Regions from separate parts of the Ruania alkalisoli genome, predicted to be linked through region 2. Evidence: predicted binding sites of a transcription regulator. Region 2 holds the regulator's gene; each other region holds the start of a gene.
The links. The regulator LexA, encoded in region 2, represses DNA repair genes until DNA is damaged. The targets are predictions, from matches to a motif close to TCGAACANNTGTTCGA.
Positions count from the first base shown of each region.

Region 1: IM660_RS11445 (HNH endonuclease signature motif containing protein) is a predicted target of LexA. The motif match lies at 3,618-3,633, and genes of this name have one in related genera.
Region 3: IM660_RS16735 (Rv2578c family radical SAM protein) is a predicted target of LexA. The motif match lies at 3,341-3,356, and genes of this name have one in related genera.
Region 4: IM660_RS09585 (HNH endonuclease signature motif containing protein) is a predicted target of LexA. The motif match lies at 5,521-5,536, and genes of this name have one in related genera.

Region 1 is NZ_CP063169.1:2,582,312-2,589,500, reverse strand. Features, by position in the region: gene IM660_RS11460 (carbohydrate ABC transporter permease) at 1-255, opposite strand, end outside; gene IM660_RS11455 (ABC transporter substrate-binding protein) at 305-1,651, opposite strand; gene IM660_RS11450 (glycoside hydrolase family protein) at 1,671-3,194, opposite strand; gene IM660_RS11445 (HNH endonuclease signature motif containing protein) at 3,685-5,328, shown strand; gene IM660_RS11440 (hypothetical protein) at 5,472-5,609, opposite strand; gene IM660_RS11435 (LacI family DNA-binding transcriptional regulator) at 5,635-6,495, shown strand; gene IM660_RS11430 (NAD(P)-dependent alcohol dehydrogenase) at 6,576-7,189, shown strand, end outside.
Region 2 is NZ_CP063169.1:1,788,188-1,795,376, forward strand. Features, by position in the region: gene IM660_RS07795 (ATP-dependent DNA helicase) at 1-1,641, shown strand, start outside; gene IM660_RS07800 (L-lactate dehydrogenase) at 1,726-2,682, shown strand; gene lexA (transcriptional repressor LexA) at 2,771-3,538, opposite strand; gene IM660_RS07810 (LysM peptidoglycan-binding domain-containing protein) at 3,879-4,202, shown strand; gene nrdR (transcriptional regulator NrdR) at 4,373-4,831, shown strand; gene IM660_RS07820 (aldo/keto reductase) at 4,909-5,961, opposite strand; gene IM660_RS07825 (DUF5302 domain-containing protein) at 6,081-6,308, shown strand; gene serA (phosphoglycerate dehydrogenase) at 6,336-7,189, opposite strand, start outside.
Region 3 is NZ_CP063169.1:3,755,708-3,762,896, forward strand. Features, by position in the region: gene IM660_RS16725 (MFS transporter) at 1-1,079, opposite strand, end outside; gene IM660_RS16730 (DNA-3-methyladenine glycosylase I) at 1,150-1,719, opposite strand; gene IM660_RS16735 (Rv2578c family radical SAM protein) at 1,764-3,293, opposite strand; gene IM660_RS16740 (siderophore-interacting protein) at 3,621-4,466, opposite strand; gene IM660_RS16745 (MBL fold metallo-hydrolase) at 4,581-5,318, shown strand; gene IM660_RS16750 (acyl-CoA dehydrogenase family protein) at 5,324-7,189, opposite strand, start outside.
Region 4 is NZ_CP063169.1:2,157,116-2,164,304, forward strand. Features, by position in the region: gene IM660_RS09560 (LysR family transcriptional regulator) at 1-834, opposite strand, end outside; gene IM660_RS09565 (sulfatase family protein) at 839-2,137, opposite strand; gene IM660_RS09570 (ABC transporter substrate-binding protein) at 2,257-3,579, opposite strand; gene IM660_RS09575 (carbohydrate ABC transporter permease) at 3,608-4,435, opposite strand; gene IM660_RS09580 (carbohydrate ABC transporter permease) at 4,432-5,370, opposite strand; gene IM660_RS09585 (HNH endonuclease signature motif containing protein) at 5,562-7,001, shown strand; gene IM660_RS09590 (phosphotransferase enzyme family protein) at 7,189-7,189, shown strand, end outside.

The sequences.
Region 1 (7,189 bases), 790 kb from region 2:
CCCGCCCAGCTGCAGGATCAGGCAGATTGCCAGGTAGCCGAGCGAGTTGACGAAGGCGGTCCAGAAGATGTCGTCCCGGGTGAGCATCCGGACGTAGTTGTCCAGGCCCACGAACTCCATCGCGGTGATGCCGTCCCACCTGAAGAAGCTGAGCACGAGCGACTGCACGATCGGCACCAGCACCGCGATGCCGTACAGCAGCAAGGGTGGCAGGAGGAACACGAGAACAGCGGTTCTCGAACGGTACGGAAGCATGAGGTGTCCTTACCGAATCCGCCGGGGCGCGCGGCCCCGGCGGATTCGATCACTCGAAGGCGGCGGTGCCGTGCTCGGCGATGGTGGCGTCCATGGTGGCGATGAACTCCTCCGGAGTGATCTCGCCCTGAACGAGCAGGGTCAGCTCCTGCTGCAACCGGGAGTTCGAGGTGGGGTCCAGCTGGGTGTCCCAGGGCATGGCGCTGAGCTCACCGACGGAGTCGGCCTCGGCGATGGCCCGCTCGTACAGGTCCGTGGCGTTGTCCGGGATGGTGGTCTCCACGGTCGTGGTGGGGGAGAGGGCCCCGGTCTCGGCATACAGGGCGGGGTAGCGCTCCAACGCGAAGGCGAGGAAGTCACGCACCAGTGGGTCATAGGTGGCCGCGTTCACGGCCATGCCGATTCCCGACGGCGAGACGTACTCGTCTGCGCCCGTCACCGCTCCCGGGGTGGTGGGGAGGGTGAAGTAGTCGACGTCGTCGCGCACTGTGGCATCGAGATTGTCCGTGGCGAGGTTTGCCAGCTCCCAGGTGCCGATGTTGTAGACGGCGGCGCGGCCCGAGGTGAAGGCGGCCTGCGCGTCTGCGTAGCCGGTGGACGAGAAGCCTTCGCCGAAGCACTCCGCCTCTCCGAGCGAAGCCATCCACTCGACGGCGGCCCGTCCGTCTTCGCTGTCCAGCTGGGCCTCGCCTCGCTTGAGGTCGCGCACGAAGTCGTTGCCGGAGGTACGGAACGGGTAGTAGGCCATGTACCGCTCGAGTGGCCACTGGTCCTGCCCGTCCAGGGCGATCGGGGTGATGCTCGCCTCGCGCAGACCGCGGCACATCTGCGGGAAGTCGTCGAGCGTCTCAGGCACCTGAACCCCGGCCACGTCGAAGAGAGCGCTGTTGTACCAGAACAACTCCACCTGGAACTCGAACGGGATCATGTGCAGGGACCCGTCGTCGAAGCGCTGATAGTTCAGTGCCGCCGGCCGGTAGTCCTCGTACAGGCCCAGGTCGGTGAGTAGTGCTTCGGCGTCCATCATCCGGCCCTGCTCAGCGAGGGTCGCTGCGAAGGGTGTGGCGTCAATGTCGAAGAACTCGGGGAGCTCATTCGCGGCCGCGAGCGTCTCCAGCCGCTGGATATAGGAGGGCCGGTCCGGGGTGGAGATGAGGTTGAGGGCGAATCCCGGGTGCTCGGCGGCGTAGTCGGCGGCGATCTGCTCCATGGTGGTGATCACGCCGCCGTCGGCCGGGCGGGAGAGGAGCCAGGAGATCTCCCGGGCCTCGATCTCTCCTTCGGGGTTGACGTTGCTGGGGTCGGTGTTGCCTGCGGTGCCGCCGGAGCATGCGGCCAGCAGCAGGGCAGCAGCAGTGCTGACGGCGGCGAGGGCCGTGGATCGGATTCGGTTCATGGTCGTCTCCTTTGATCGATCAGGGATGGGCGGGGGAGAGGGAGTGTTCGCGAGGTGCAGGAACGGGGGCTGCGGTCGTGACGCGCAGATCGGTCACCGTCACCGTGCAGTCGGCCGCGAAGATGCCGAGATGGTCACCCCAGGACCGGTACATCCTGGTGCTGACGGTCACCTCGCGGTCCAGCGTCGCTACGCAGATGTCCTCGTCCAGGAGGATCTCCAGCGTGTGGTGTCCCGGAGTCAGGGTGCACGGGCGTTCGAGTTCGACCGCGTGCGGCACGTCCCCGGAGATCTGCCACTGCTCCGTTCCGGTGGTCCGCCGGGGCCAGCGGTCGACGACCATCCGGCCGCGGTCTGGTTCGAGGCGGAGGACGTGTGCCTGGTCGCCGTCGGCACTGGTGCGTAGGAGGATGCCGCACTCGCCGGTGGCGAGGGTGTCCGCTTCCGGGATGTCGAGTTCCAGCCGGATCCGGCACGTCGCCGGTACGGGCGCCGAGGTCAGCACGGCTTGGTAGCCGTCGGGGCGTCCCACGGTCGTCCAGACAGCTGTTGAGTCGGGGTCGACTGCAGCGCCGAGGTCAGCCGCGGTGCCGAGGCCGACCGGGTGATCGGTGCCGAAGGCGGCCGATACCTCGGCCGGTGGGGCGAAGGTGAGGGTGCCGTCGGCGCCTTGATGCGCTTCCAGCACAGCGAGCGTTCCTGCCCATTCCCAGGGGCCGTCGTCGTGAACTCCTTCTTTGGTGGCGATCCACCCGAAGAAGAAGCGGCGGCCATCGCGTGCGGCGGACTTGGCGGCGTAGAAGGCGCGGCCGTCGAGGGAGTCGTGCGCAGGGGCGAGCCAGGGGCCGTCCAGGGTGCGCGCCATCCGGTACTTCGTGGCGAAGGAGTCCGAGAACTCGGAGTAGACCAGGTACCACCAGTCGCCCCAGCGGAAGACGTCCGGGCACTCGTGGGCGATGTGGCGGCCCGGGTCCCACAGTGGGGTGGTCGGGTGCCACGTGCTCAGGTCGGTTGAGGTGAGCTGGGCGAGTACACCGCGGCGACGGTCGGGACCGTCGATGTGGCGGGCCGTGACGATCATGCGCCACTGGCCGTTGTCCTCGTCCCAGAAGACGAACGGGTCGCGCCAGTCGCCGCTCTCGTAGTCCGCTGTCGCACCGAAGGTGTCCTCGCTGCACTTGGCCCAGGTGCGCTGACCGTCGGTGCTGATGGCGTGCATCACGAGCTGCAGCGGGCGGCCGTCCGGTCCGAGTCGACTGGGATTCTGGCCGGTGTAGAAGAGGTGGTCCGTGCCGGTGTAGTCGGTGACGACGCTGCCGGTGTAGACATTGAAGTCCGGGGCGTCCGGACCGCCGGACGGGATGGCCTCGCCGTGCTCGGTGTAGGTGACGAAGTCCCGGGTGGTCACCAGGTGCCAGGGCATCCCTTCGGCGGGGGAGCGGCGGGTCTCGTGCAGGTAGTACAGCCGGAACTCGCCGTCGCGTTCGACGGGGATGACGTCTCCAACCCAGGCTCGGTTCGGGTGGAAGAAGGGGTTCGACACGCGAAGCCTCTCTGCTCGATGCGATGATCAATCGCTTGATCGCCATGATCAAACGCTTGAGCAGACGGTAGCAGGGAGGGGTGGGGCTCGGCAAGAGGTGGGCGAACTGTTTGGCTGACCGGCCTGCCGCTCGTCATTCGGCGGCGGCCCATCCGGTCGCCGGCCTATCTGGTCGAATCTGTTCAGCCGCGATGGCAACCGGCCGTCGAGGGCTGTGAACGGTGAGGGCGTGGCAGGCGAGGTCACCTGGTTCCCCGCCTCCGCGTCGCCTCCTATCCACAACGAAGCGCCCGATGTGGCCCCGCCGCAGGGTCGAGGCGCCCTCCCGGGGCACCTCATCCACAGGCGCATCCCCGATGCGCCGTCGTCCACAACCCCCAACCAGGTTTTTCGTTGCAATACCAACGAATACTCTTGACGACTACGAACGGACGTTCTCAACTGTGGAGTAGGCAGAGCACCCACTATCGGGAACCGTGAGGAGGCGGGAATGAGCAGCACAACCCACATGGGCACCAACCCCGCCGACACCGTCCGAGAAGCCCTGGGGCAACATCTGACCGACGGTGATGCCCCCGGGCAGCTCGCCGTCGTGAGCGCCCTACTCGATGACGTGCTCGCCATCGATCTGCGCCAGGTGCCCTCAGCGGTGCTGCCCGACGTCGTCAGCGAGCTGGAGCAGACCCGGCGACGCCTGGACGCCCTCACCACCGCGACCATGTCCGCGGTCGAAGCCGACGGAACCTGGGCGGTCAGTGGTGCGCGGACGATGGCGTCCTGGTGGTCGAATGCCACCAGCACCCACGGCGGGAAGGCACGGAGCCAGGTGCACCTGTCCCGCACCCTGCGTGACCACCTACCGGCCACCGAGACGGCCCTCGCTGCGGGGGTCATCAGTAGTGATCACGCTGCCGCACTGGCCCGGCACGCCACCACCACAGACGCCCTGCGCGAACGCCTGGCCGACGCCGAAGTCGGGGAGCAGTTCCTCCTAGAGCAGGCGCGGGTGCTGGACGCGGACTCCTTCACTCGGTTGGTCAAGACCTGGGCGATCCGGGCCGACCCCGACGCCGCCGACCGGAACTGGCGTGAAGACTCCGGCAAGGAGCACTTCTTCGTCTCTGCCACCACCGCAGGACGCCGCCTCGACGGATGGCTGGACCACACCAACGGCCAGATCGTGGAGCAAGCCTTCGCCGCGGTCACCGGGGTGCCATCAGTTGATGATGACCGCACCCCGTCCCAGCGCAACGCCCACGCCCTGGTCACGATGGCCCGGTACGTCCTCGACACCGGTGAGTTCCAACCCTCAGCACGGGTCCGCCCCCACCTCCTCGTCCACGTCCCCGCCGACACGTTGCACCGGCTGACCACCACACCGGTCCCAGTTCCAGATCACCATCGCCCCCGCTGCACCTGCCACCACCACACTGGTGCGGGCGCTGGTGGTGCGGGCAGCGCAACCCGCGCGGGCAGCACGGGCAACCACGCGGGCGCAGCGGACAGCACCGGCGGGTGCGAGCCGGTTGAGCCGGGACCGCGCGGGACCGCCCCCGCACTTCCCAGACTGGGCGACACGACCGGTCATACTCCCGGGTGCCCGGCCGACCCGACCGCACCAGTGATCAGCTCAGCCATTGCCCCCCAGCACCTGACCGGTGCCGAACCCGCCACCCTGGCCGATGGCACCCCGATCAGCCACACCGCACTCGCCCACCTGATCTGTGATGCCGAGTTCACCAGGGTCATCCTCGACCCCGACGGTCAGATTCTCGATGTCGGCCGTGCTCAGCGCCTGCACACCCCTGCCCAGACCAGAGCGATCTGGGCGCGCGACCAGTCCTGCCAGCACCCGGGGTGCACCGCACCACCCGGCATCGGGGAGATCCACCACAGCATCTGGTGGTCCCGAGGCGGCCACACCAACACCCACCACGGCATCCTGCTCTGCTGGTACCACCACCGGCTGGTCCACCAACGCGACATCACCATCACCAGACATCAGAACCACTGGCACTTCACCAAGCAAGGTGAGCGACCCATCACCTACCACCACCCGCCACCCTGCGAGAGACCAGCTATCTCACCAGAACTGTCAGATCCGCCGGACAGACCAGCCATCTCACGAGAGTGACCGGGGAGTCGCGCGGTGACATGAGCGCACGTCGGCGAGATCACCCCGCCGGCACGACCACCCTCGCCGCTCGGTCGGTGATCGCGTACACCGCGCCGTGGGCTGACGGGCTGGGCAGCCGTTCGCCGGGGTGGCGTAGAGGCTCAGCCCTCCCTCGCACCGCGCCGGTTCGGTTCTTCCACCTCAGCGGCGTCGACGAACGTGCGGGCCACCTCCAGCCCGGAAGTGTCCTCGAGCCAGAGCAGCAGTCGAGCTGGTCCACCGGGCGGGAGCACGGTCACCGAACTCGACTACCGACCGAACCCGGTGGCGCGCACACTGCGGACGGGGCGCACCGGGGTGCTGGCGCTGATCGTCCCCGAGATCGCCGTGCCCTACTTCAGCGAGCTCGCGCGGGAGGTGATCGACGCTGCCGCCACACATGGTTACCGGGTGATGATCGACCAGACCGGGCACGACCACGAGCGCGAGCGCGAGCTGCTCACCGGGGGTGGGCGGACCATGCTCTTCGACGGCGTCCTGTTCAGTCCGCTGGTGACCAAGTCCGAGCTGCTGGAGATGAAAGGGGAGACCGGCGCCCCGCTGGTGCTACTGGGCGAGCTTGAGTTCGACGGCCGGTTCGACCACGTGGCCATCGACAACTACGCGGCTGCGCGGGACGCCGTCGGGCATCTGCTGAAGGTAGGACGGCGGCGTATCGCCGCGATCGGTGCCCAGCCGCAGGAGGAGTACGCCACGCCTCAGCTGCGCTCGGCGGGGTACCAGGCGGCGCTGGAGGAGGCCGGGATCGCGGTGGACGCGTCGCTCATCCATGCAGCGGGCAGCTATACCCGGGCCGGCGGCTACGCGGCAGCGCAGGATCTCCTCGCCCTGGACGAGCGACCGGACGCGCTCTTCTGCTACTCCGACCTGCTCGCGATCGGGGCGATGCGCGCGGTCTTCGACGCCGGTCTTCGGGTGCCCGAGGATGTCGCAGTGATCGGCATCGACGACGTGGACGAGGGCCGGTACGCGCGCCCGTCTCTGAGCACGGTCGCGCTGGACATCCCGTTCATCGCTCACGAGGCGGTGGCCCGGCTGGTGGCCCGGATCGAGGATCCGGAGGCGGCCGCGCGTGAAGTGGTCGTCCCGCACCGGCTGCAGGTCCGCGAGAGCACGGGCGGCTAGCTCGGGCGCCGCACGGCTTGCCTGCCGCGCCGACGGATAGACTGTTCGCGGTCCAGTCGCCCATACCGGGAGCAGCCACTGTGCGAGCCGTCGTCTATGACCGGTACGGCCCACCGGAGGTGCTGCGCTTGGTGGACCTGCCCCGTCCCGAACCGGCGCACGGTCAGGTGCTCGTGCGAGTGCGTGCCACCTCGGTGAACCTGTCCGACTACGAAACTCTTCGTGGCAAACCGCTGTACGCGAGAATCGGCGGCCTACGGCGACCGGCCCGTTCGGTGCTGGGCTCGGATATCGCGGGCGAGGTCGAGGCGGTCGGCCCCGGGGTCCAGAATCTCCGGCCTGGAGATCGTGTCTATGGCGACAACCTCATGCTCAAGGGCGGTTTCGCCGAGTTCGCTGTGGCGCCGGAACGGGTGCTGACCCCCATACCCGATGGGCTCACCTTTGCCCAGGCGGCCTCGATCCCGCAGGCCGGGGTGATCGCCGCCATCGGTACTGCGCGTGTGGAGCGGGGAATGCGCGTGCTGATCAACGGCGCGGGTGGCGGCTCGGGGATGTTCGCCATTCAGCTCGCGAAGGAGGCCGGAGCGCACGTGACGGGGGTGGACAATGCGGCGAAGGGCGAGTTCATGCGATCCCTGGGTGCCGATGTAGTCATCGACTACCGGACGCAGGACTACACCCGTTCGGGTCG
Region 2 (7,189 bases):
CACAACTACGTGTGCAAGCACAAGCTTGCCGGCGGCTACCCGGACGACGACGAAGGTGCGCTCTTCTCCGCGAGCGAGGCTGCGCCGTCGGCGGCCGAGGAGCACCCGGGAGAGGAGGCCGCAGAGGACAGCCTGGGCGGCCAGGTGGTGCGGCTGCGTGAGTGGGCGACCGAGACCGAGACCGGCGACCGGGACGACCTCGTCCCCGGAGTGAGTGAGCGAGCCTGGCGTCAGGTCTCGATCACCTCGATGGAGTGCCTGGGACAGAAGTGCCCATTGCTGGAGGAGTGCTTCCCTGAGCGGGCTCGTGCAGCCGCGCGGGAAGCCGATCTGGTCGTGACCAATCACGCCATGCTCGGAATCGCCGCCTCCGGATCCCCCAAGGTGCTGCCCGAGCACGAGATCCTCCTCGTGGATGAGGCACACGAACTCTCCGACCGGGTGACCGCTCAGGCCACGGTTGAGCTCTCGGCCGCGGTCGTCGAACGCACCGCCCGGACTGCCCGGCGTCATGGCGGGGTGGCTCTGCCGGAGATGGACGCTGCCGCGGCCGAGCTGCGCACACTGCTGATGCAGGTACCCGAAGGCAGACTGCAGACGGGCCTGCCCACCGAGCTGACCGCCGTCGTTCGTTCCATCGCCGACGCCGCACGTGAGGGCATGGCGACCATGAAGGGGGAGGGCAAGGGCGACGCGGCCGGCGGGATGAGCATGGCCAAGAGCGCACTGCTGGTGCTCTTCGAGGTTGCTGACCGATTGCTCTCGGACCGGGTGGCCGACAAGGTCGACGTGCTCTGGTGCGAGCGTGGGCGGCGCCCAGGTGAAGGATCGCGACTCATGGTCGCCCCGCTGAATGTGGCCGGTCCTATCGCCGGGGAACTCCTGTCGGGCCGGTCCGCCGTCCTCACCTCAGCCACGCTGAGCCTCGGCGGAAGCTTCGATGCCACCGGCGGTGCACTCGGACTGGCGCCCGGCACCTATCGCGGTGAAGTGGTCGAGTCTCCCTTCGACTACGGCAAGCAGGGCATTCTCTATATTGCCAAGCACCTGCCGCCGCCGGGCCGCGACGGCACGGACGAGAAGGTGCTGGACGAGATCGCGGAGCTGATCACGGCCGCAGGAGGCGGCACGCTCGGGCTGTTCTCGTCCCGCCGCGGCGCCCAGCTCGCCGCCGAGGCCATGCGCGAGCGGCTCGACACTCCCGTACTGCTGCAGGGCGATGACGTGCTGCCGACCCTGGTGCGGGAGTTCGCTGCCGATCCGGCAGCCTCGTTGTTCGGCACCCTGTCGCTGTGGCAGGGCGTGGACGTCCCGGGTTCGTCCAACCGTCTCGTCCTCATCGATCGCATTCCCTTCCCTCGCCCGGACGATCCGGTCAAGGCCGCGCGCACTGAGGTTGTGGCAGCAGGTGGTGGTAACGGGTTCATGGCGGTCTCGGCCACGCACGCCGCACTGCTCCTCGCGCAGGGGGCAGGACGATTGATCCGGTCAACGAGCGACAGGGGTGTCGTGGCCGTGCTCGACCCTCGACTTCGGACCGCGCGATACGGCAGCTTCCTGGCGGCGAGCCTGCCGCCCCTGTGGCCGACCACCGATCCTGCGGTGGTGCGAGCCGCGCTTCGCCGGCTCGCGGCGTCGTAACGGTCGAGATGTCGTGACGGTAGTGATCCGCGGCTGCCGCTGCAACGGCGTCACTCGCTATTCTCACGGTGTGGAGGTGCGCAGATGAACAACGCAACCGCGTCGGCAGGCACCGGGTTGAGCACGATCGCCGTCGTCGGGGCCGGGTCGGTCGGCGCCACATACGCTTACGCGGCCCTGATCAATGGTGTGGCGCGCCGGGTGGTGCTCTACGACGTCAACGGCGCCAAGGTCCGTGCGGAGGCGCTTGATCTGGCCCATGGGATCGAGTACATGCCCATGGGCAGTGTCGATGGCTCTGACGAGGTCGGCATCTGCGCAGGAGCGGATCTGGTCGTGGTGACCGCTGGGGCGAAGCAACGACCGGGGCAGAGCCGGATGGAGCTTGCCGAACGGACCGTGGGGCTGATGCGGACGTTGCTGCCGGATCTGGTCGAGGTCGCCCCGGATGCCATCTATCTCATGGTCACCAACCCCGTGGACGTCGTGACCTATGCCGCCCAGCAGATCTCCGGACTGCCGGCTCGGCGGGTGCTCGGCTCCGGGACCGTGCTGGACTCGTCTAGGCTGCGCTATCTGGTTGCCGGTGCGTGTGGTGTCGCCGTGCGCAACGTCCATGCCTATGTGCTCGGCGAGCACGGGGACTCAGAGGTGCCGATCTGGAGCTCGGCGACGATCGGGGGAGTGCCGGTGCGGGAGTTCAGCGAACTCGGCGCAACGGTGCGCGATGGGATTGCGCGTGAGGTCGTCGAGTCGGCATACCGGATCATCGAGGGCAAGGGCGCGACGAACTATGCCATCGGGCTGGCGGCGACGAGGATCAGCCAAGCCATTCTCCGAGGTGAGGGTGCCGTGCTCCCGGTCTCGAGCAGGCTCCGGGACTACCGCGGAATCTCTGACGTGTGCCTGTCCGTACCGTCGGTCGTCGATCGTACGGGCGTCGCCCGCCAGCTGGAGATCCCGCTGGACGCGGCCGAGGTGGCGGCGTTGCAAGCAAGCGCTGCCTCTGTGCGTGCCACTGCCCGGCGATGCGGATTCTGATGGGTCCTGATCTGCCCAGGTCATGTCCGGTCGGAGCGGCCTGGGGCAGATCAGAGTGACATCTGTCGGCTCAGAGAGCTGTGTCGGCTCAGAGAGAACGGAGCACGCTCACCACACGACCGAGGATCTCGGCGTCGGTGCCGTCGATCGGGTGGTAGGCCTCGTTCGCGGGTAGCAGCCACAGAGCGTCCGGAGTACGCTTCAGCGTCTTCACGGTGGCCTCCCCATCGATCATTGCTGCGACGATCTCACCGTTCTCGGCTACCTTCTGTTGTCGGACGACCACCCAGTCGCCGTCGCAGATGGCGGCATCGATCATCGAGTCGCCGACCACCTTCAGCAGGAATAGTTCTCCCTCGCCCACGAGTTGCCGAGGAAGCGGGAAGACGTCCTCGACGGCCTGCTCGGCCAGGATCGGGCCACCCGCGGCGATCCGCCCGACGACCGGGACGTAGGTGGCGCGCACGCCGGACTCCTCGCCGTCGTGCATGGCGAAGGTGGCTGGATCCGCACTGACCTCCTGAGCATCGTCAGGGTGAATGATCTCGATGGCCCGCGTGGAGACGGGGTCGCGTCGTAGATACCCCTTCTTCTCCAGCAGATGGAGCTGGTACTTCACCGACGACGGGCTCGCCAGGCCGACGGCCTGGCCGATCTCGCGCATCGTGGGTGGGTACCCCTTCTTCTCCAGGCTGATGCGGATCGAGTCCATGATCTTCCGCTGACGCGGGCTGAGCCCGTCCGGTCCGGGACGGTCCTTCGGGTCGGCTGGCTTCGCGGGGCTCACGGCTTCCTCCAAGGTGCCTCGGGCGTCGACGGTGGCGTCGATGTCAGTGGTCGGTGGTGTGCTCTGCATGTGTCGGTATTCACCCTACGGCGAGCACCGACACTTCGGAAACATCTGTTCGATTGGCGTGTCGACAACTCTCGCACATGCGTGCTACTGTCGCAACAGATGTTCGACGAACGAGTGTTCGAGTCGCTAGATGTGAACACTCGCCGAGAGCACTAGTGAGAGGAGAGCGCAGATGAGCGCCCTGGCCCTTCCCGTCCCGGAGATCGCCCCCGTATCGGCCCGACGTCGTCATCTCGTGGCCGTGCCCGCTTTCGCTCCCGGAGCGCCGTCCATACCCTCTGTACTGCCAGCGGAGCGACCGCGCTCGGTGCCGGCTGTGTCACCGGACAGTGATCGCCAGGTGAGTTCGCATCCGGCCCGGTCGGCCGAGGGGCGCCTGCGGCTCACGGTTCGTGGGCAGATCGTTCTCAGCGTCCTGGCGCTCGTGGTCGCTGCCGGGATCGGCTCTCTGCTCGGTCTCGCGCTGCCCGCGGATGAGGCTCTGCCGTCCGAGGTGGCCACGGTCACGGTCGGCCCGGGGGAGAGCCTGTGGGGAATCGCCCAGCAGGCGGCGGGTCCGGGCGAGGACGTGCGTGTGGTGATCGATCAGATCATGACGTTGAACAGTCTGGCGGACTCCACGGTGCATGCCGGGCAGCAGTTGAGCATTCCAGTGGAGGGCTGAGCGGCCGCGATCGCCCGTGCCTCGGCAGTCTTGGCATCGCCCTCGTGACGACTACTTGCGTTGGGGCCTGCTTGATGTCTACGGTTTCCCTACATCTAGTAGTTACACTGATGTGATTGCCGCAGATATGGTAGGTGCGGCCACTCGTTCGAGGAGAGGGATCCCGACCGGTGCATTGTCCGTTCTGTCGTCACAGCGACTCCCGTGTGGTGGATTCACGCACGGCTGACGACGGAGCCTCCATCCGTCGACGTAGGCAGTGTCCCGAGTGCGGGCGGCGTTTCACGACCGTCGAGAGCACCAGCTTGAGCGTGGCCAAGCGGTCAGGCGCTGTGGAACCGTTCAGCCGCGACAAGATCATCGCGGGCGTACGTAAGGCCTGTCAGGGTCGTCCTGTCTCCGATGATGACCTGGCGCTGCTGGCTCAGCAGGTCGAAGAGGCCGTCCGCTCCACGGGTGTGGCGGAGGTCGATGCACATGAGGTCGGTCTGACGATCCTGGGACCTCTGCGGGCCCTGGACGAGGTCGCCTACCTTCGCTTCGCTAGCGTCTATCAGTCCTTCTGCTCGTTGGAGGATTTCGAGGCGGCGATCACCGCCCTCCGAGTGGATCGCGACGCCGCGCGGTAGCTCCCCTAGACAGTCGGTGGTGGCCTGGGAGGGGAAGCCTGGGCCATCACCGGCGAGGACCGACGCATGTGGGCCTGTCAGAGGTTGCTCGACCGGTGTGCCCAGATGTTGATATCGCCGTCCTGGGCGTGCCGGTCGATGGCACGCAACTCATCGCGAGTGAAGTGCAGGTTCTCCAGCGCTCCGAGGGTGTCGTCGAGCTGAGCCACGCTGGAGGCGCCGACGAGGGCGGTGGTGATCCGGGGGTCGCGGAGTACCCAGGCAATCGCCAGTTGTGCCAGCGTCTGGTGGCGACGGCCCGCGATCGCGTTCAGGGCTTGGATACGCGAGAGGTTCTCCTGGCTGAGGAAGGACGTGTGGAGCGGTCCCCCTGCCGCGGCTCGGGAACCTTCAGGCACTCCGTGCAGGTACTTGCGCGTGAGCATCCCCTGTGCAAGCGGTGAGAAGACAGCGGCTCCCAGGCCTGTCTCGCCCAGGACGTCAAGTACGCTCTCGCCGGATGAGTCCGGTCGCTCGATCCAGCGGTTGATCATCGAGTACGAGGGCTGATGCACGAGGAGATCCAGGCCGATCCGGTCGGCGACAGCCATCGCCTCTCGCGTTCGCGTGGCTGAGTATGAGGAGATCCCCGCGTAGAGAGCCTTACCGGAATCGACTGCGGTCTTCAGCGCTCCGAGCGTCTCGTGCAGTGGAGTGGTCGGATCGAACCGGTGGCTGTAGAAGATGTCGACGTAGTCGACACCGAGACGTCGCAGCGACGCCTCCAGCGAGGCGAGCAGGTACTTGCGTGAGCCGCCCTCCCCATAGGGGCCCGGCCACATCCGGTACCCGGCCTTGGTCGCGATCACCAGCTCGTGTCGGTAGGGCGCGAGATCGGTGGCGAGGATCCGCCCGAACATCTCCTCGGCAGCGCCGCGGGGCGGACCATAGTTGTTCGCGAGGTCGAACTGGGTGATGCCGCGGTCGAAGGCGTGCAGCACGATCTCCCGTTGCGTCTCCGGCGAGCGATCGGTCCCGAAGTTCTGCCAGAGGCCGAGGGAGATGGCTGGCAGGTCGAGTCCGGAGCGTCCGCACCGGCGCATGGGCATCGAGTCGTAACGGGTCGGGGCGGCGTGAAACGGCGTGCTCATGCCTCGATGCTATTTCTCTGGTGCTCGTGCGGCATCCGGGGCACTCTTGGGGGTGGGCCGAGTAGTGCCGCCCGGGCCCGGACCGCCAGGTCATCCAGGACGGCACCTGAGGAGGCACTGTGGCACAGCAGTCGGAAGTACCGAGTCCAGCGGTGGACGTCGCAGCATCACCGTCTGAGCAACCGGACCCCATGGCGTCGGCGAAGGCAAGGATGCGCGAAGCGCTGGAACGCAAGGCCGAGCGCGATCATCCGAGTGCGCGTGGTGCCCGGAACACGGGAGCCGTGCACGGACCGGAGGTCGAAGGTGCGGGAGGCCGACGCGTCTTCCGCCGCAAGTCGGGCTGAGCGTCGGATGTGGACCGGCGCCGGGTGCTAGTCGTCGGTGCCGGGCCGCAGGGCGCGTACGCGAATAGTGGCCTCCATGGCCTCGATCTGCGCGATCGTGTCCTCCGGAAGGTCACCACCGACGTCAGTCACCACATAGCCCACCGAGCCGGAGGTACTCAGAACCTGGCTCTCGATGTTGGCGCCGGCGTTCGAGAGAGTCTGGTTCACGGCGGCGAGCACCCCGGGCACGTTGTGATGAAGATGCGCGATCCGATGAGTCTCCTGCGCAGGGCGGTCCAGGATCAGGGAGGGGAGGTTGACACTCAGGGCGGTCGCCCCGTTCTCCAGGTAGTCACGCAACTTGGCTGCCACGAACACCCCGATGTCCTGCTGTGCCTCTTCGGTGGAGCCGCCGACGTGCGGGGTGAGGATCACGTTCGGCAAGTCGCGTAGTTCGGAGTCGAACGGGTCCCCCTGCCGCTTCGGCTCGTGGGGGAACACATCGACAGCTGCTCCGGCGATCCGTCCGTCGAGCACTTCCTGCCGGAGCCTCGCGTAGTCGACCAGGAACCCCCGGGAGAGGTTCAGGAAGATCGCGCCGTCCTTCATGCGCGCGAACTGACGTGCTCCGAACATCCCGGCGTTGCCGGATCGGCCGTCCACGTGCAGCGTCACGATGTCGGCCTCGTCCAGGAGCGCGTCCAGACTGGGCATCCGGCGCGCGTTGCCGAGGGCGAGCTTTTCCGCAGTGTCGTAAAAGATGACCCGCATTCCCAGGGCCTCGGCAACGACCGAGAGCTGGGTTCCGATATTGCCGTAGCCGACGATTCCGAGCGTGCGCCCGCGGACCTCGTGCGCTCCGCTCGCCGACTTGTCCCACACGCCGGAGTGCAGGGACT
Region 3 (7,189 bases), 2.0 Mb from region 2:
TCGGGGGTGGCCGCCTGCAGGATCGTCTGACGGAAGATCGAGGAGACCGAGTCCGCCGCACCGGCGACCGCGAGCAGCACGCACGCCGCCACCAGCGCCCACACGATCACCCCCTCCGGTGAGGTCCGCCCGACCAGCAGCAGCACCACACCGAACCCGATCACCGCGAGCGCGAACACAGCGATCGCGGCCACGATCGCCTTCCCTTGCGCTCGCACACCCGTCAGGCCACCGGAGAGCATGCTCGCCAGCACAGCTCCGACGGCGATCGCTGCCGTGAGCACGCCGGTGGTGGTCTCCCCTCCTCCGATGAGGACCACCCCGACGGCGGGGAACAGCACCCGAGGCATGGCCAGGATCATGGCGCTCAAGTCGAGCAGGAACGTCATCCGCAGGTTCGGGCGCGTACCCAGGTAGCGCAGGCCGTCCATCACCGACCGCCATCCGGCCACGCGCGGGCGAACACCCTCCTGGCCGTCGTGCTCGGGCGGGATGTCCGGCAGCCGCCACAGCGCGTAGAGCGACGCGGTGAACAGCAGTAGGTCGAGGGTGTAGGCCACCCCGAATCCCTGCCACGCCACGAGCACCGCGCCGAGCAGCGGCCCGAGTGTGAGCGCCACATTCCATGCCAGTGTCTGCAGCGCATTCGCGGCGGCGAGCTGGCTGATCGGTATCAGTCGCGGGATGATCGCCGACCGTGCCGGATTGTTGACGGCACTGGCGGCCGACTGCAGCGCCACCAGCACGTAGAGCAGCCAGACCGAATCCAGCGATAACCAGGCTTGCAGCGCGAGCATCGCTGTCACCACGAACAGCACGGTGGAGGCGGTCAGCGCGACTCGTCGGCGGTCGAACTGGTCCACGAGCGCCCCGCCGTACAACCCGAGCACCACCAGCGGCACCAGGGCGAAGATCCCGAGGATGCCCACCGCGAGTGTGGACGCGGTGATCGCGTACACCTGCAGGCCCACAGCCACGGTTGTCAGCTGGGTGCCGAGGTTGGATATCCCGAGCCCCCACCACAGCCGGCGGAACGCGCCGACGCGCAGCGGCGCGGTGTCGGCGAGCAGTCGGGGCACGATGCCCGAGCCTACGCCCGTCGGTCAGGGGCTACGTCGCCTGCCGGCAGATCGATTCCCCGGACCCTGTTCACTCAACCCGCCAGCACCCCTCGATGTGATCGTCGACCATCCCCGCCGACTGCATCAGCGCGTACATCGTGGTCGGACCGACGAACCGGAATCCCCGCTTACGCAGCGTCTTGCTCATGGCAGTTGACTCTGCCGTGACGGCCGGGACGTCATCGAACGTCTGCGGTCGCGCAGCTGGCGCCGGGGCGAAGGACCACATCAGTGCATCCAGTTCGCCCTCGGCCATCTCCTGCACGAGCCGCGCGTTCTCGATGGTGGCCACGATCTTCGCCCGGTTGCGGATGATGCCGGCATCGCCCATCAGGCGTTCGATGTCATCGTCGCCGAACTGCGCCACCTCCGCGGGCACGAATCCGGCGAACACCTCACGGAAGCGGGGCCGTTTGCGCAGGATGGTGATCCAGGAGAGACCAGCCTGGAAGCCCTCCAGAGCCATCTTCTCGAAGAGGGCCCGGTCGCCCCGCAGCGGGAAGCCCCACTCCTGGTCGTGGTAGCGCTCGTAGTCGGCGTCCGAGCCGACCCAGCCGCAGCGGGTGCGCCCGTCGGTTCCGGTGATGAGGGAGTCCATAGTTCTCAGCGTAGAGAGAGGCACCGACATCGGCGCACGCCCACTCAGAACAGCGACGCCTGCACCGGGCGAGGATCGACCTGTGCCGCCGCCGGTAGCTCCGGATCCCCGACGGCGTCCGGATCCGTCCGTAGTGTCCACCTCGCCCCACGCTCGGCCTCGTCTCGCACGAAACCGTGCCGACGGCGCAGCCTGCGCACCCTGTCCGCGAGCCAGTCACGGTACTCACCCGTGGTGTAGGAGCCGCGTCCGAAGAGCGCCCGGTACTTGGGCACGAGCGCCGGGTACTCACGGGCCAGCCAGGCCATGAACCACTCCCGCGCACCGGGCCGCAGGTGCAGCGGCCCGGCGGTCACCCAGGCACCGCCGGCCTCACGGATCGCGCCGAACAGCTCGTTCATATGCTGCTCGGAGTCGGTGAGCCAGGGCAGGATCGGCATCGCCATCACCGTCGGGCGCAGACCAGCATCAGCAACGGCTCGGATCAGGCCCAATCGCGCCTGCGGGGTGGGCGTGCCCGGTTCCACGCGTTGCTGCAGTTCGGGGTCGGTGAAGGCCAGGGAGATGCCCACACCGACGTCCACTCGTTCGGCCGCCCGCTGCAGCAGTGGCAGGTCACGGCGCAACAGCGGACCCTTGGTGAGGATGGAGAACGGGGTGCGTGACGCCGTCAGGGCCTCGATGATGCCCGGCATCAGCCGGTAGCGGCCCTCGGCTCGCATGTACGGGTCCGAGTTGGTGCCGAGCGCCACGTGCTCACGCTTCCAGGACGGCTTCGCGAGTTCGGCGCGCAGCACCTCGGCTACGTTGGCCTTGACCACGATCTGGGTGTCGAAGTCGGCACCGGAGTCGAGGTCGAGATACTCGTGAGTCTTGCGCGCAAAGCAGTTGTGGCTGATGACCCCGTTGGCGATGAAGTCCCCGGTCCCGGTCGTGATGTCAACCATCCGGCGCTCTGCACCGAGGTCCTCGACGCTCGCGACGCCGAGGTCTGCTGAGGTCTTCACCACCTCGCCGACAATGGCCAACTTGCGGGTGATGGCGGGTCCGCCTCGAGGGCCAAGACCGTTCCCACTGCCGGAACCGAGACCGAGCCCCATCAGCGAATCGTTAATCGTCAAGTAGGCACGCTGACCCTGGCCGGGAGCACGCGGGGCGACATGCGTCCAGCCACGGGCCGTCAGGAATCGGTGGTCACCGCTCGCTACGATCTCGGTGCCATCGCGAAGGGTTGTCCGGTAAGCGCGCTTTCGCGTCCGCCAGGTTGCGAGCACCGGCGTCTCGACGTATCGCCGGCGCTTTCCCTCCAGCTGCGTCCCCACAATGCGGTCACCGACGTCAAGCTCGCCGATCGGCTTCTGACGCCCGTCGGCCATCAGCACGAGCGTGTCCGGGCTCAGGCAGTACACGCACTGGTGAAGACATCCACGCGTGGGGTTGACCGTCCACGCGAACGGCATCCTCGACCCACCCGGTACGCGGTTCAGAGCGCTCTTGCAGAGCACCTCATGGAACGTCACTCCCGCGAACTCCGGCGTCGTCACACTGCGGATCAGTCCGCGCAGCGGCAGCAGCGCTCCGGCGTCCGTGGCTTGCTGGGCTTCCCATCGCCTACCACCAGTCGAACATACATTCGATGCCAGTGGGCGACTTCGACACACCCGGTCCCAGCCGACCAGATCACGCCAACAGTTGCATCACCGCCCGTACATCACCGGGCGCGAACGCTGACGTGCTCGGCATCTGCGGCGCGAACGCCGAGCACGTCAGCGCTCGGCTGCTCGATCGGACCGGCCACGCCGCTCAGGGGTCTGAAACTCAGGGTGAAACTCGAGAAGGGGCCGAAAGTTCGGCCCCTGGAGGGGCAGCACCCTCCTCGGGAGGCTCACGCCAACCGCGCCCTACGCCGAGCGGCGCGCCTCCTCGGCTTCCATCTGCGCCACCCACTGGCGCTTCATGGTGCGCCACTGGTCGTCGTTGGTGCCGCGCTTCCAGTATCCGGAGGCGGACAGGTCCTCCTTCGGCACATCCCACTCGAACCGCAGCAGCGAACGCAGCTGCTTGACCACGTCGGCGTCGCCGTGGACGAACGCGTGCACGCGCCCTGCCGGACGCTCCAGCTCGCGCACGGCCGCCACGAGCGCCTCGCCCGGCTCGGCCTCCACGCTCGAGGCAGACCGGTGGATCCACTGCACCTCGGCCCCGGCAACGGTGAGCAGCGGTTGCTCCTCGGCCGGATCGGCCACCTCGATGATCGCCCGCACCACCGCCTCCTCCGGCATGGCCTCCAGCGTGGCGGCGATCGCGGGCAACGCACTTTCGTCACCGGCGAGCAGGTGCCAGTCCGCCTCGGGGTTCGGCGCGTACCCGCGCCCCGGCCCGAACAGCTGCACCTGGTCACCGGGCCGGGCCGCAGCCGCCCAGGGCCCGGCGATCCCCTCGTCGCCATGCACCACGAAGTCGATGGTGGCGTGCCCGGACTCAGGGTCCCACGCACGGATGGTGTACGTGCGCATCACCGGCCAGTCCTCGGCGGGAATCCGCTCCTTGACCTCCTCGAGGTCGAACGGCTCGCTCACGCCGGTACCGGGCCGCGGGAGCAGCACCTTGACGTAGGTGTCGGTATAGCCGGCCGGGTCAACGTCCAGCGGCCCACCGCCCGGCGCGGAGAACACCAACCGAACCATGTGCGGGGTGATCCGCTCGCTGCTGACGACCTCGGCGCGCTGCGCCACTCCCTTGGGCACAAGGCCCTCCTCACCACATCGACGGGGCAGCACACAAATGCCACCATCTCTAAGGTAAGCCTAACCATCCTCGCTGGATACCCCAACCGGCGTGGCCGATGCCACACTCGTGCCGTGGACATCACCGACGGCGTCCTGGTGCTCACCTCCCGCACCATGCACACCACCACCACGGTCCTGCACGAGGGGAGCTGCGCCGTCGTAGTGGATCCGGCCTGGCAGGCCGACGAGTTGGCCGGCCTGGCGGACCTGCTCACCTCCCGCGGCCTGATACCGGTGCTCGGCTGGGCCACCCACGCCCACCACGACCATGTGCTCTGGCACCCCGGCCTCGGCACTCCACCGCGGCTGGCGAGCCCTGCCGCCGCCCAGGACGCGGCCGCGCACCTGGATCAGCTGCGTGCGGCGCTGAACCTACCGCCCGAGTTGCTCGGCCTGGCAGGTGAGATCGAGGCCCACGACGGCGACCGGTTGCCCTGGCAGGGTCCCGTCGCCCAGATCCTCACCCACCACGCCCATGCCCCGGGGCACACCGCCCTATGGTTGCCCGGCCCCCGGGTGCTGATCGCCGGCGACATGCTCTCGGACGTAGAGATCCCGCTGCTGGAGGGCAGCACGCTCGCGCAGTACCGCGCGGGGATCGAGCTGCTCGCCCCGTACGTCGAGCAGGCGAAGTTCCTCATCCCGGGGCATGGCACCGTCGCCCGAGCGGGCGTGGCCGACTCCCCCACCCGCCAACTCGCCCACGACCGCCGCTACCTGGACCGGCCTGATCTCCCCGATCCGCGTCTCCTCCAGGCCGAACCATGGCTACTGGAGGCCCACCAGGAGAACCTCAGCCGGATGCGCTGACCGGCTCAGCTCTTCTTCTGACTCTTCTCACTCACCGGCTCGTTCCCCGAGGCCCGGCGGCGCCGGTAGTAGTCGCGCGCCTCCCGCTGGCGCTGCCCCTCCACCCCGGTGCCGATCACAGCACCGACGTGCTTATCGGAGTACCCGAACGCCTCCACCAGATCCTGCGCGTGGTGGCGCAGGCGCGGCAGCAGCCGGTTGATGTAGGACGTGACCGTGCGCGCCCGCTGGGCGGAGATCCGGCCGTTGATGAGATACCAGGAGAGGTTCTTCTCGATCGTGACCAGCCCGAACAGATCCCGCAGCCACGTCATCACCTTGCGGGTGTCATCGTCACGGATACTGGCGACCGCCTCGGTGAAGGCCTCCCACTGAAGCAGCTCTCCGTGCGCACGCGCAGCTTCGATGAGGTCGTGCTGGTGGGAGTTAAACAGCGCCTGTGCCACATCCGCTGGTGCGCCCTTGGCGGCGCGGAGTGCGAGGGCGATCTCCTCCACCATGGACTCCACCCGGTCCTCGAGCAGCTCGCGCTGTGCGTCGGGATCGCGGATCTCCCCGGCCGAACGTGCCAGCGATCCGCCATCCTGGATGGACTGTGCCGCGCGCCGCAGCGGCGTGCGGTGCAAGGTCATGTCGACGGCGCGATCAGCCACCCAGCGCACCGCACCGGCCACATCCATCTTCGCCATCTCGCGCCCGTAGTCGGTGAGCAGTCGCTTGCCCACCAGCTGCAGAAGGACGTGGTTGTCACCCTCGAAGGTGGCGTAGACGTCCATGTCCTGGTGCCAGGTGACGAACTTGTTCTCAGCCAAGTACCCGGCCCCGCCGCACGCCTCCCGGCAGGTCTGGATCGTCTCCAGCGCGAGCCAGGTGCTCAACGGCTTCGATGCTGCGGCGAGGGTCTCCAGGTCCTGCCGGTCGCCGTCGGTGTCATGCTCACCGGAGAAGACCTCGTGGAAACGCTGCCCGAGCTGGTTGTGCATGAACTGGGCGGCATAGGTGCGCGCGAGCAGCGGCAGCAGCCGGCGCTGGTGCTGCTGGTAGTCCATCAGCACGGTCTCGACGTCCTCGTCGGCTCCGGTGAACTGGCGCCGTTCGTTGGCGTACCGGATCGCGGTCGCGAGCGCCATCTTGGAGACGACGACGGCGGATCCGCCGAGGGAGACCCGGCCCTGCACCAGCGTGCCGAGCATGGTGAAGAAGCGTCGCCCGGGGCTGTCGATCGGTGAACTGTAGGTGCCGTCCGGGGCGACGTCGCCGTACCGGTTGAGGAGGTTCTCCCGCGGGATGCGCACGCGGTCGAAGTGCAAGCGTCCGTTGTCGACGCCGTTCAGGCCACCCTTGGGCCCGTCATCCTCACCGCCGACCCCTGGCAGGAAGTCGCCGGCGGCCCCATCCGGCGCGGTCTCGCGGATGGGCACGTAGAAGGCGTGCACGCCGTGGTTCACCCCGGCGGTGATCAGCTGGGCGAACACGACGGCGGCGGTCCCGTGGTCGGCGGCGTTGCCGATGTAGTCCTTCCAGGCCCCTCGGAAGGGAGTGTGGATCTCGAACTCCTCGGCCGCCGGGTCATAGGTGGCCGTGGTGCCGATGGCCGCCACGTCGGAGCCGTGCCCGGTCTCGGTCATCGCGAAGCAGCCGGGAACGGTCAGGTCCATCGCGCCCGGCAGGAGCCGGTCGTGGTGGATCTCGGTGCCCAGGTGGAGGATGGCCGCGCCGAACAGGCCCCACTGCACACCACCCTTGATCTGCAATGACGGATCGGCGACGGCGAGCTCTTCGAAGCCTGCGATATTGCCGCCCGGGTCGTCATACCCGCCGAGCCGTTCCGGGAAGGCCCGGTTCACGACCTCGAGCTCGACCAGGTAGCG
Region 4 (7,189 bases), 370 kb from region 2:
GGTGGCCCAGTGTGCGGCGATGTCGCGGTAGGCGTCCGGGTGCCTGACGAGACGGGTGACCAGGCCAGGGACGTTGAGCATGCGGCCGGGCAGGTCGCCGATGAGGCCCAGTCCGAGGCCGTGACTGACGAAGGAGAACACGGTGGTCGGCTGGGTGACGGCCATGCTTCGTGCCTCGTCCACGTCGAAGGGCGCCAGCAGGGTGCGGAACTCGGCACCGATGCGCGCGTCCAGGCCGGCCTCGCCGGTGGTGATGACCGCCTCACCTGCCAACTCGGCCAGGTCGACCTGCTCGTGCTGTGCGAGCGGGTGCTCCTCGGGCAGGACGAGTACGAACGGGTCACGGACCAGCACGACTCGCTGAACCGTGGCGTCGTGCCGTTGCTCGATCACAGGTCGCAGCGCGATCTCGATCGTGCGGCGCGCGAGTGCCTCGTCCAACCAGGAGTTCGGACCCTCATGCACCTCGAACCGCACGTGCGGGTGCGTCGTGGCGAACCCGGCCAGGACCGGAGCGAGGATCTGGGTACTCGCGCTCGGGACGCTCCCGACGGCAACCGTGCCATGGACCTCCTCCCGAAGCATCCCTACGGAGGCGACGGCCGCCGTCCACTCATCGACCATCCCCCGAGCGTGCGGGAGGAACGCCGCCCCGGCCGCGGTCAGCGTGGGCGGGTGCACATCCCGGTGGAACAGCCGGTCCCCGACGTACTTCTCCAACCCGGCCACGTGGGCACTGATCCGCGACTGGGATCGATGCAGCGACCGGGCAGCGGTGGAGAACCCGCCCGTCTCGTGGACGGCGATGAATGACTGGCACCAGGTCAGTTCCATGGCTCTACTGTGCCGTGCGCACCGCCTGCGCGTCGCGCGCGCGTGACGGCGCGGCCGGTTCGGGGACCTCGCCGGTGAGCACCGGATCGTTGGTGCGGGCGAGGTGTGCCTCCAAGCGACCGGCGAGATCGCGGCGCAGGTCGTCGTGACGGCGGTCCTCGGCCACGTTGTGCAGTTCGTCCGGATCCTCACCGAGAAGGTAGAGCTCCTCGGCGACGGTGGCATCGAGCTCCAGGGAGCGTCGCGTGGGGCTCTCCTCGAGGTCGATCGCGAGTGGGTGCCGCGGGCCCGGTGCGTAGTTGCGGATGTACTTCGCGTCGCGGGTGCGCAGCCCACGGATCGGGTCGTAGCGGTCGTGGTATGTCTTCTCCAGGACCAGCTCCCGGTCGGCGGTGTTCTCCTCGCCGTGCAGATCCTGGACCAAGCTGCGCCCTTCGAGGCTATCCGGGATGGTGCCACCCGCGAGGTCGATGCAGGTGGGCACCAGGTCGAGGTGGCTCACCAGGGCCTCGGACCGGCGGGGCGTGCATCCCCAGGCGCGAGGTGGACGCATCAGGAGCGCCACCTGCACGCCGGAGTCGTACAGCGTGCTCTTCGCGCGGGGGAACGCCGCACCATGGTCGGTGGTGAAAATGACCAGGGTGTTGTCGGCAAGCGGTGAGTCGTCGACGGCGGTGAGGATCCGGCCGACCGCCTCGTCCAGCTGACGGATGGCCCCGTGGAAGCCGGCGATGTCCTCCCGCGTGTCGGGAGTGTCCGGCAGGTAGCCAGGGACGTCGACGGCGTCCGGATCAGCATGCTCGTAGTCCTCCTTGGGCCAAGGACGATGGGCCTCCCACATGCCGACGGTCAGCAGGTGGGGCTGCTCGCTCTGTGCTCGCTCAGGCTGCTCCAGCCACCACTCCACGCGATGCGCTACTTCCAGTGCCCGGGGGAGGAAGCCGAGCCCGTGCACCTCGTCATAGCCAAGAGCGCGCGCGTCGAAATCCTCATGCTGCAATCCGATCAGCGTGGAGTGGTACCCGGTCGTGCGCAGGTGCTCCGGCAGCGTAGTCACATCGTCGCGGTACGACCAGCCGGCGTGGGTGAGCCCCATCAGGCCGTTTTGGTGGGGGAGTAGCCCGGTGAAAATGCTCGATCGTGCCGGCGTGCACAGCGGTGCGGCGGCGAAGGCGGACTCGAAGGTGACGCTCTCGGCCGCGAGCCGGTCCAGGTTCGGGCTCGGCACCGACGGCATGCCGTAGCAGGAGAGCCAGACGCCGAGGTCGTGACCGTGGATGAGGACGATGTTCGGGGCAGTCATGGTGGTTTCCTCCCGTGGTGGGCGCGGCGCAGGGACGGACCAGGTCCGTGGATGGGTCGACGGGCAAGCGGGGAGACTGCTGCGGGAACAGTGGGGTCTGCTCCCGCAGCACGCGAGGGCTATTCGGTGACGTACCCGCCCTCGGTGACGATCGCCGTCAGCTCCTCCTGCAGTGCGGCAAGTCCTTCTTCGGGGGTGACCTCACCGGCGGCGATGTTGGCCAGCGCCGGCTCGGTCACGGAAAGGAACTCACCGATGAAGGGCAGGCGCAGGGTGCCGCGTGCGGTCTCGGCCGACGCGCTCACGGCGTCCAGATAGGCCAGGGCGGACTCATCAAGTCCCTCGGCATCCAGCACATCGGAGCGGGTCGGGATGCCGCCGTTGGTCACGAAGACCTCTTGACCCTCTTCGGACGTGACCCAGGTGATGAAGTCGAGCGCGGCCTGCTGCCGTTCCTCGGGCAGGTCCGCGGGAATCGTGAGGTTCCACGTGCCGGTGGGGGAGGCGCCACCGGGCAACGGTGCGAAACCCACCGTGTCGATGACGTTCGAGTTGTTCTCGTTCAGGATGCCGCTGGCGGCGGCGCCGACCACGTTGAGCTGGGCTGCTTCGCCGGACTGCATCAGCGCGATCGCTTCTGCCTGGCCCACACTCTGCGGATCCGCCGGCCCGAGCGCGGCGAGGTCCCGGAGCATGGTGGCCGCCTCGAGTGCCTCCGGCGTGTCCAGGGCCGGAGTCCAGTCGGTACCCGGGTCGGTGAAGAAGGAGCCGCCCATTCCGAAGAGGATCCCGGAGAAGTCGTAGGTGACGCCGGGCGCGCCGGGGATGCCCTGGGTACGCATCGTGTGCCCGTATCGGGTGGTCTCGGCGTCGACGATGGTCTCGGCATTGCTGAGCGTGTCGGGCCAGTCCTGTGGCGCGTCCAGGCCGAGCTCGTCATAGACATCGGTGCGGTAGACAAGGATCTGCAGGTTGCCGAGCAGCGGGATGCTGGTGAGGGCGCCCCCTTCGGCGAACGTCTCGGTCTCAGCGTCCCAGTACGGCAGGTTGTCGTAGGTGTGCATCGCCTCGTCCAGGGCGAATCCGGAGTCGATGTCGGTGAGCGGCATGAGCAGTTCGTTGCCGTTGAAGTACGCGAGGTCGACCTCGTTCACCTGGTACACGTCGAACGTGTGGTTGCCGGTCTGGGCGTCGTTGAGCATCTGCGACTTCACATCGTCGTTCGGGAAGGAACGCAGGTCCACATCGACGCCGGTGGCGTCCTCATAGGCGGCGACGACGGCGTCGTACGCCGGGTTCCACGGAGCCTGGGACGTGATCACGGTGAGGGACTCACCCGACCCCAGCGCTCCGCCGTCGGTGCCCCCGCCGCCGCAGGCGACCAGCGTGAGGGAGAGCGAGGCGGTGATGGCGACGGTGCATGTGGCACGGCGGCGATTCATGGGTACTCCTCGGATGTGGGGATGAGGGTCAGTTCTTGACGGCGCCGGCGGTCAGGCCGGCGACGATGTGCCGGTTGGCGACGGCAGCCATCAGGATGAGAGGAATGGCGGCGATGGTGCCTGCGGCCGCGAGCTCGCCCCAGGTGACGGCGTACGGCTGGAGCAGTTCGGCGATCCCGACCGTGACCGGAGAGGTGGAGCCGCCGGTGGTGAGCGTCAGGCCCATCATGAACTCGTTCCAGGCGAGGATCCCGACGAAGATCGCGGTAGCAGCGAGGCCAGGGCGGACAACCGGGAGCATGATCGACACGAAGGTGCGTAGCTCGGTGGCGCCGTCCATCAGTCCCGCCTCACGCAGTTCCTCGGGCACTCCGGAGAAGTAGCTGGAGAGCATCAGTGCCGCGAACGGCAGGTTGAGGAAGGCGTTCACCAGGATCAGGCCGGTGATCGAGCCGAGCAGACCCAGTTGGGAGAGCAGCACGTACAGGCCGGGGATGAGGGTCATCGGAGGGATCAGCGGGATGAATCCGGCGATCACGAGAGACGGGATGGTGATCCACCGTGGCGGGTGCAGCCGGCTCAGGGCGTATCCGGTGACCGCGCCGATCCCGATGCACAGTAGGACGGCACCGGCCACGATCTGCACACTGTTCGCGACCTGGGTGATGAACGCATTGTCGTCGAAGAGGGTGGTGAAGTTGCCGATCCAGAAGTCGAGCTGCCAGTCGGGGGAGACGATGGCCCGGTTCGGCAGGAACGCCAGCACCAGGGTCCAGGCGACCGGGATCAGGGTCACGACGAGGATCACGGCGAGCGCGATCTCCACCCAGACGTTGCGGGGTCGGGTGGTGGTCATCGTTGCACCGCCTTCCGGACGAGGAGAACCAGGGCGAGCACCAGGGCGGTGACGGCGACGGTGAAGAGGCTGAACGCGGCTGCCTCGCCCAGGTCGAGGTTGTCGAAGAACAGGGTCTTGATGTGCTGGGAGACGAGCGTGGTGGCGCCGTCGGGCCCGCCTCGCGTCATCAGGTACATCTCGTCAAAGGCTTTGACGCCCATGATGATCCGGACCAGGATCACTGCGCCGATCGCCGCGCTCATCGACGGGATGACGATGTGGCGGACGACTTGGAACTCGCGGGCGCCGTCCACCCGGGCGGCCTCGAGCACGCTGGCATCGATGCCCTTCAGCGCCGTGTAGAGGAATAGGAACACCACTGGTGTCCAGTGCCAGATGTCTACCACCATGACGGCGGCCATGGCTGTGGGCCCGTCGCCGAGCCACCCTTGTTCGGAGAGCCCGATCGTGCGCAGGAGCTTGTTCAGTCCACCGGCGGTCGGGCTGAGGATGAGCAGCCACATGAGGCTCACGACCACCGGTGCGATGACAGCGGGCCAGATGAGGACATTGCGGGCCAGCGGCAGGAGGGTGACGGCGCGATCGACGAGCAGGGCGAGGACGAAACCCACGACCAGTGTGCCGATCACCGTCGCCGCCACGAACACGACCGTGTTGGTCAGGGCCTGGATGGAGGCAGCGTCGGCGAGGACATCGCGCAGGTTCGTCAGACCGGTCCATTCCCATTCGAAGCGGCCGCTGCGGATCTGCACGTCGGACCCTGCCATGCGTGCGACCTGCAGCAGTGGGTAGACGGCGAAGACGAGGCCGAAGAGGAGGAACGGAACGAGGGCGAGGAGACGGAACAGGCTCCGGTTTGTCTGTGGACGGCGCCGTCTCGGCGCGGATGTCCCCACCCGATCCCGGGCGGGTGCTGCGGTCGTGGTGCTCACTACCCAACCTCTCTGTTGTGGGGGAGTGCGTCCTCGATCGACCGTAGAGAGACTGAAGTGATCTGTCCAACGCGTAGTGCGGGATCGTCAGATCCGCGAAACGGATCGTGACGTGGGCAACCGCTGCCCATATATCTGCTCTGGACGGCGTCGAACGGATGTGCTATTGTCGGCTGTGAAGGAGGTTCTCTATGACGCAGACGACGATGTCGCGGGGGAGCGTGTTGTCGCGCGTCGAGGGCCTGGTGGCGGAGGTCCGGGAGCTCGCCGAGGCTGATCTGCTGGATGAAGTGGATTCGATGGAGCTGCCGCGGTACATCAACGCCGTGGAGGAGCTGGGCCGGGTGCAGCATGCACTGTCGGTCAACGCTGCCCGGGCGATGGAGGCCGACGGCGGGTGGGCGCTGTCGGGTGCACGTTCGTTTGCCTCCTGGTGGGCGATGCGAACCGGGCATCACGAGGTGGCCGCGAGGCGCGAGGTGAAGACTGCGCGGGATGTACGCGACTACCTACCGGCTTCGGGTACGGCACTCGCCGCGGGGGAAATCAGCGGCGATCACCTGGTGGCACTGTCGCGGCACGCGACGCGCACCGAGGTGCTGCGTGAACGTCTGCGGGATGAGGAGATGGGGGAGGGCTTCCTGCTGACTCATGCGCGGGCGATGGATGCGACGGCGTTCGCGAAGGTGGTCAAGGCGTGGGCGGTAGCGGCAGATCCCGAGGCGGCCGATCGCAGCTGGGTCGAGGATTCAGCAGCCGAGCACATGTACTTGTCGAAGACGATGGGTGGCTGGGCCTTCCGCGGTTGGATGGGCGATTCCAACGGGGCGGCGCTGGATGGAATGCTGACCGCTCGGATGGGATTACCCGCCGCAGGGGACGAGCGGTTGCCGTCACAGCGACGCGCGGCGGCATTGATGGATGTGACTCGTCAGATGCTCGACTCGGGGGAGTTGTCACCGGGGGCGAGGGTCCGTCCGCACCTGGCGGTGACCGTGCCCTACGACACGTTGGAGCGGTTGATCGAGGCCAGTGATCCCACCCGGCACGACCACGTTGCGGTGCCGAGCCTGTCGCCGGGACCGTGCACCGGCAGCGGGCGCGTGAGGGGTTCGGGCGGTGTGCAGGACATGCTGGACGCTGTTTGCGAAACCGACGTTGACGATCCGCTCGACGGGGTCGTCATCAGTACAGTGATCGATCCAGAGGCGATGCGCGGCGCGGAGCCGGCCACGTTGGCCGATCAGACGCCGAACGCGCCGGCGCTGTTGGCGCGGCTGGCGTGCGAGGGTGAGTTCCACCGGGTGATCTTCGGCCCGGAGTCCGAAGTCCTCGATGCCGGGAGAACCAGAAGGCTCTTCTCCTCTGGGCAGGCGCGCGCGGTCATCGCCAGGGACCGACATTGTCAGTATCCGGGTTGCCATGCGCCACCCGGTCGAGGGGAGGTGCACCACTCGATCTGGTGGTACGAGCAGCAGGGGAACACGGACGTCAAGGACGGGGTGTTGTTGTGCTGGCATCATCACGATTGGGTGCATCAGATGACGATCACCATCCGACGATCAGGTGGGCGGTGGCGGTTCTTCAAACCGAGCGGGCTCGAGGTCACGGCGCACCAACTCGCCGCATAGACAGCTGCTGGGGGCTGCGGTGCGGGCTCGTGGGCGGCACGTGCCTACAGCACGTGAATCCCGTGCGCAGCGAGCAGTTCACGGGGAGCTGGGTGATTCGGGTGATGCAATACACAGACTAGAGAATGACATAATGTACATTATCGGCTAGTCGGACACGGTCCTGGTTGTGTGTTGAGATGGCGCCA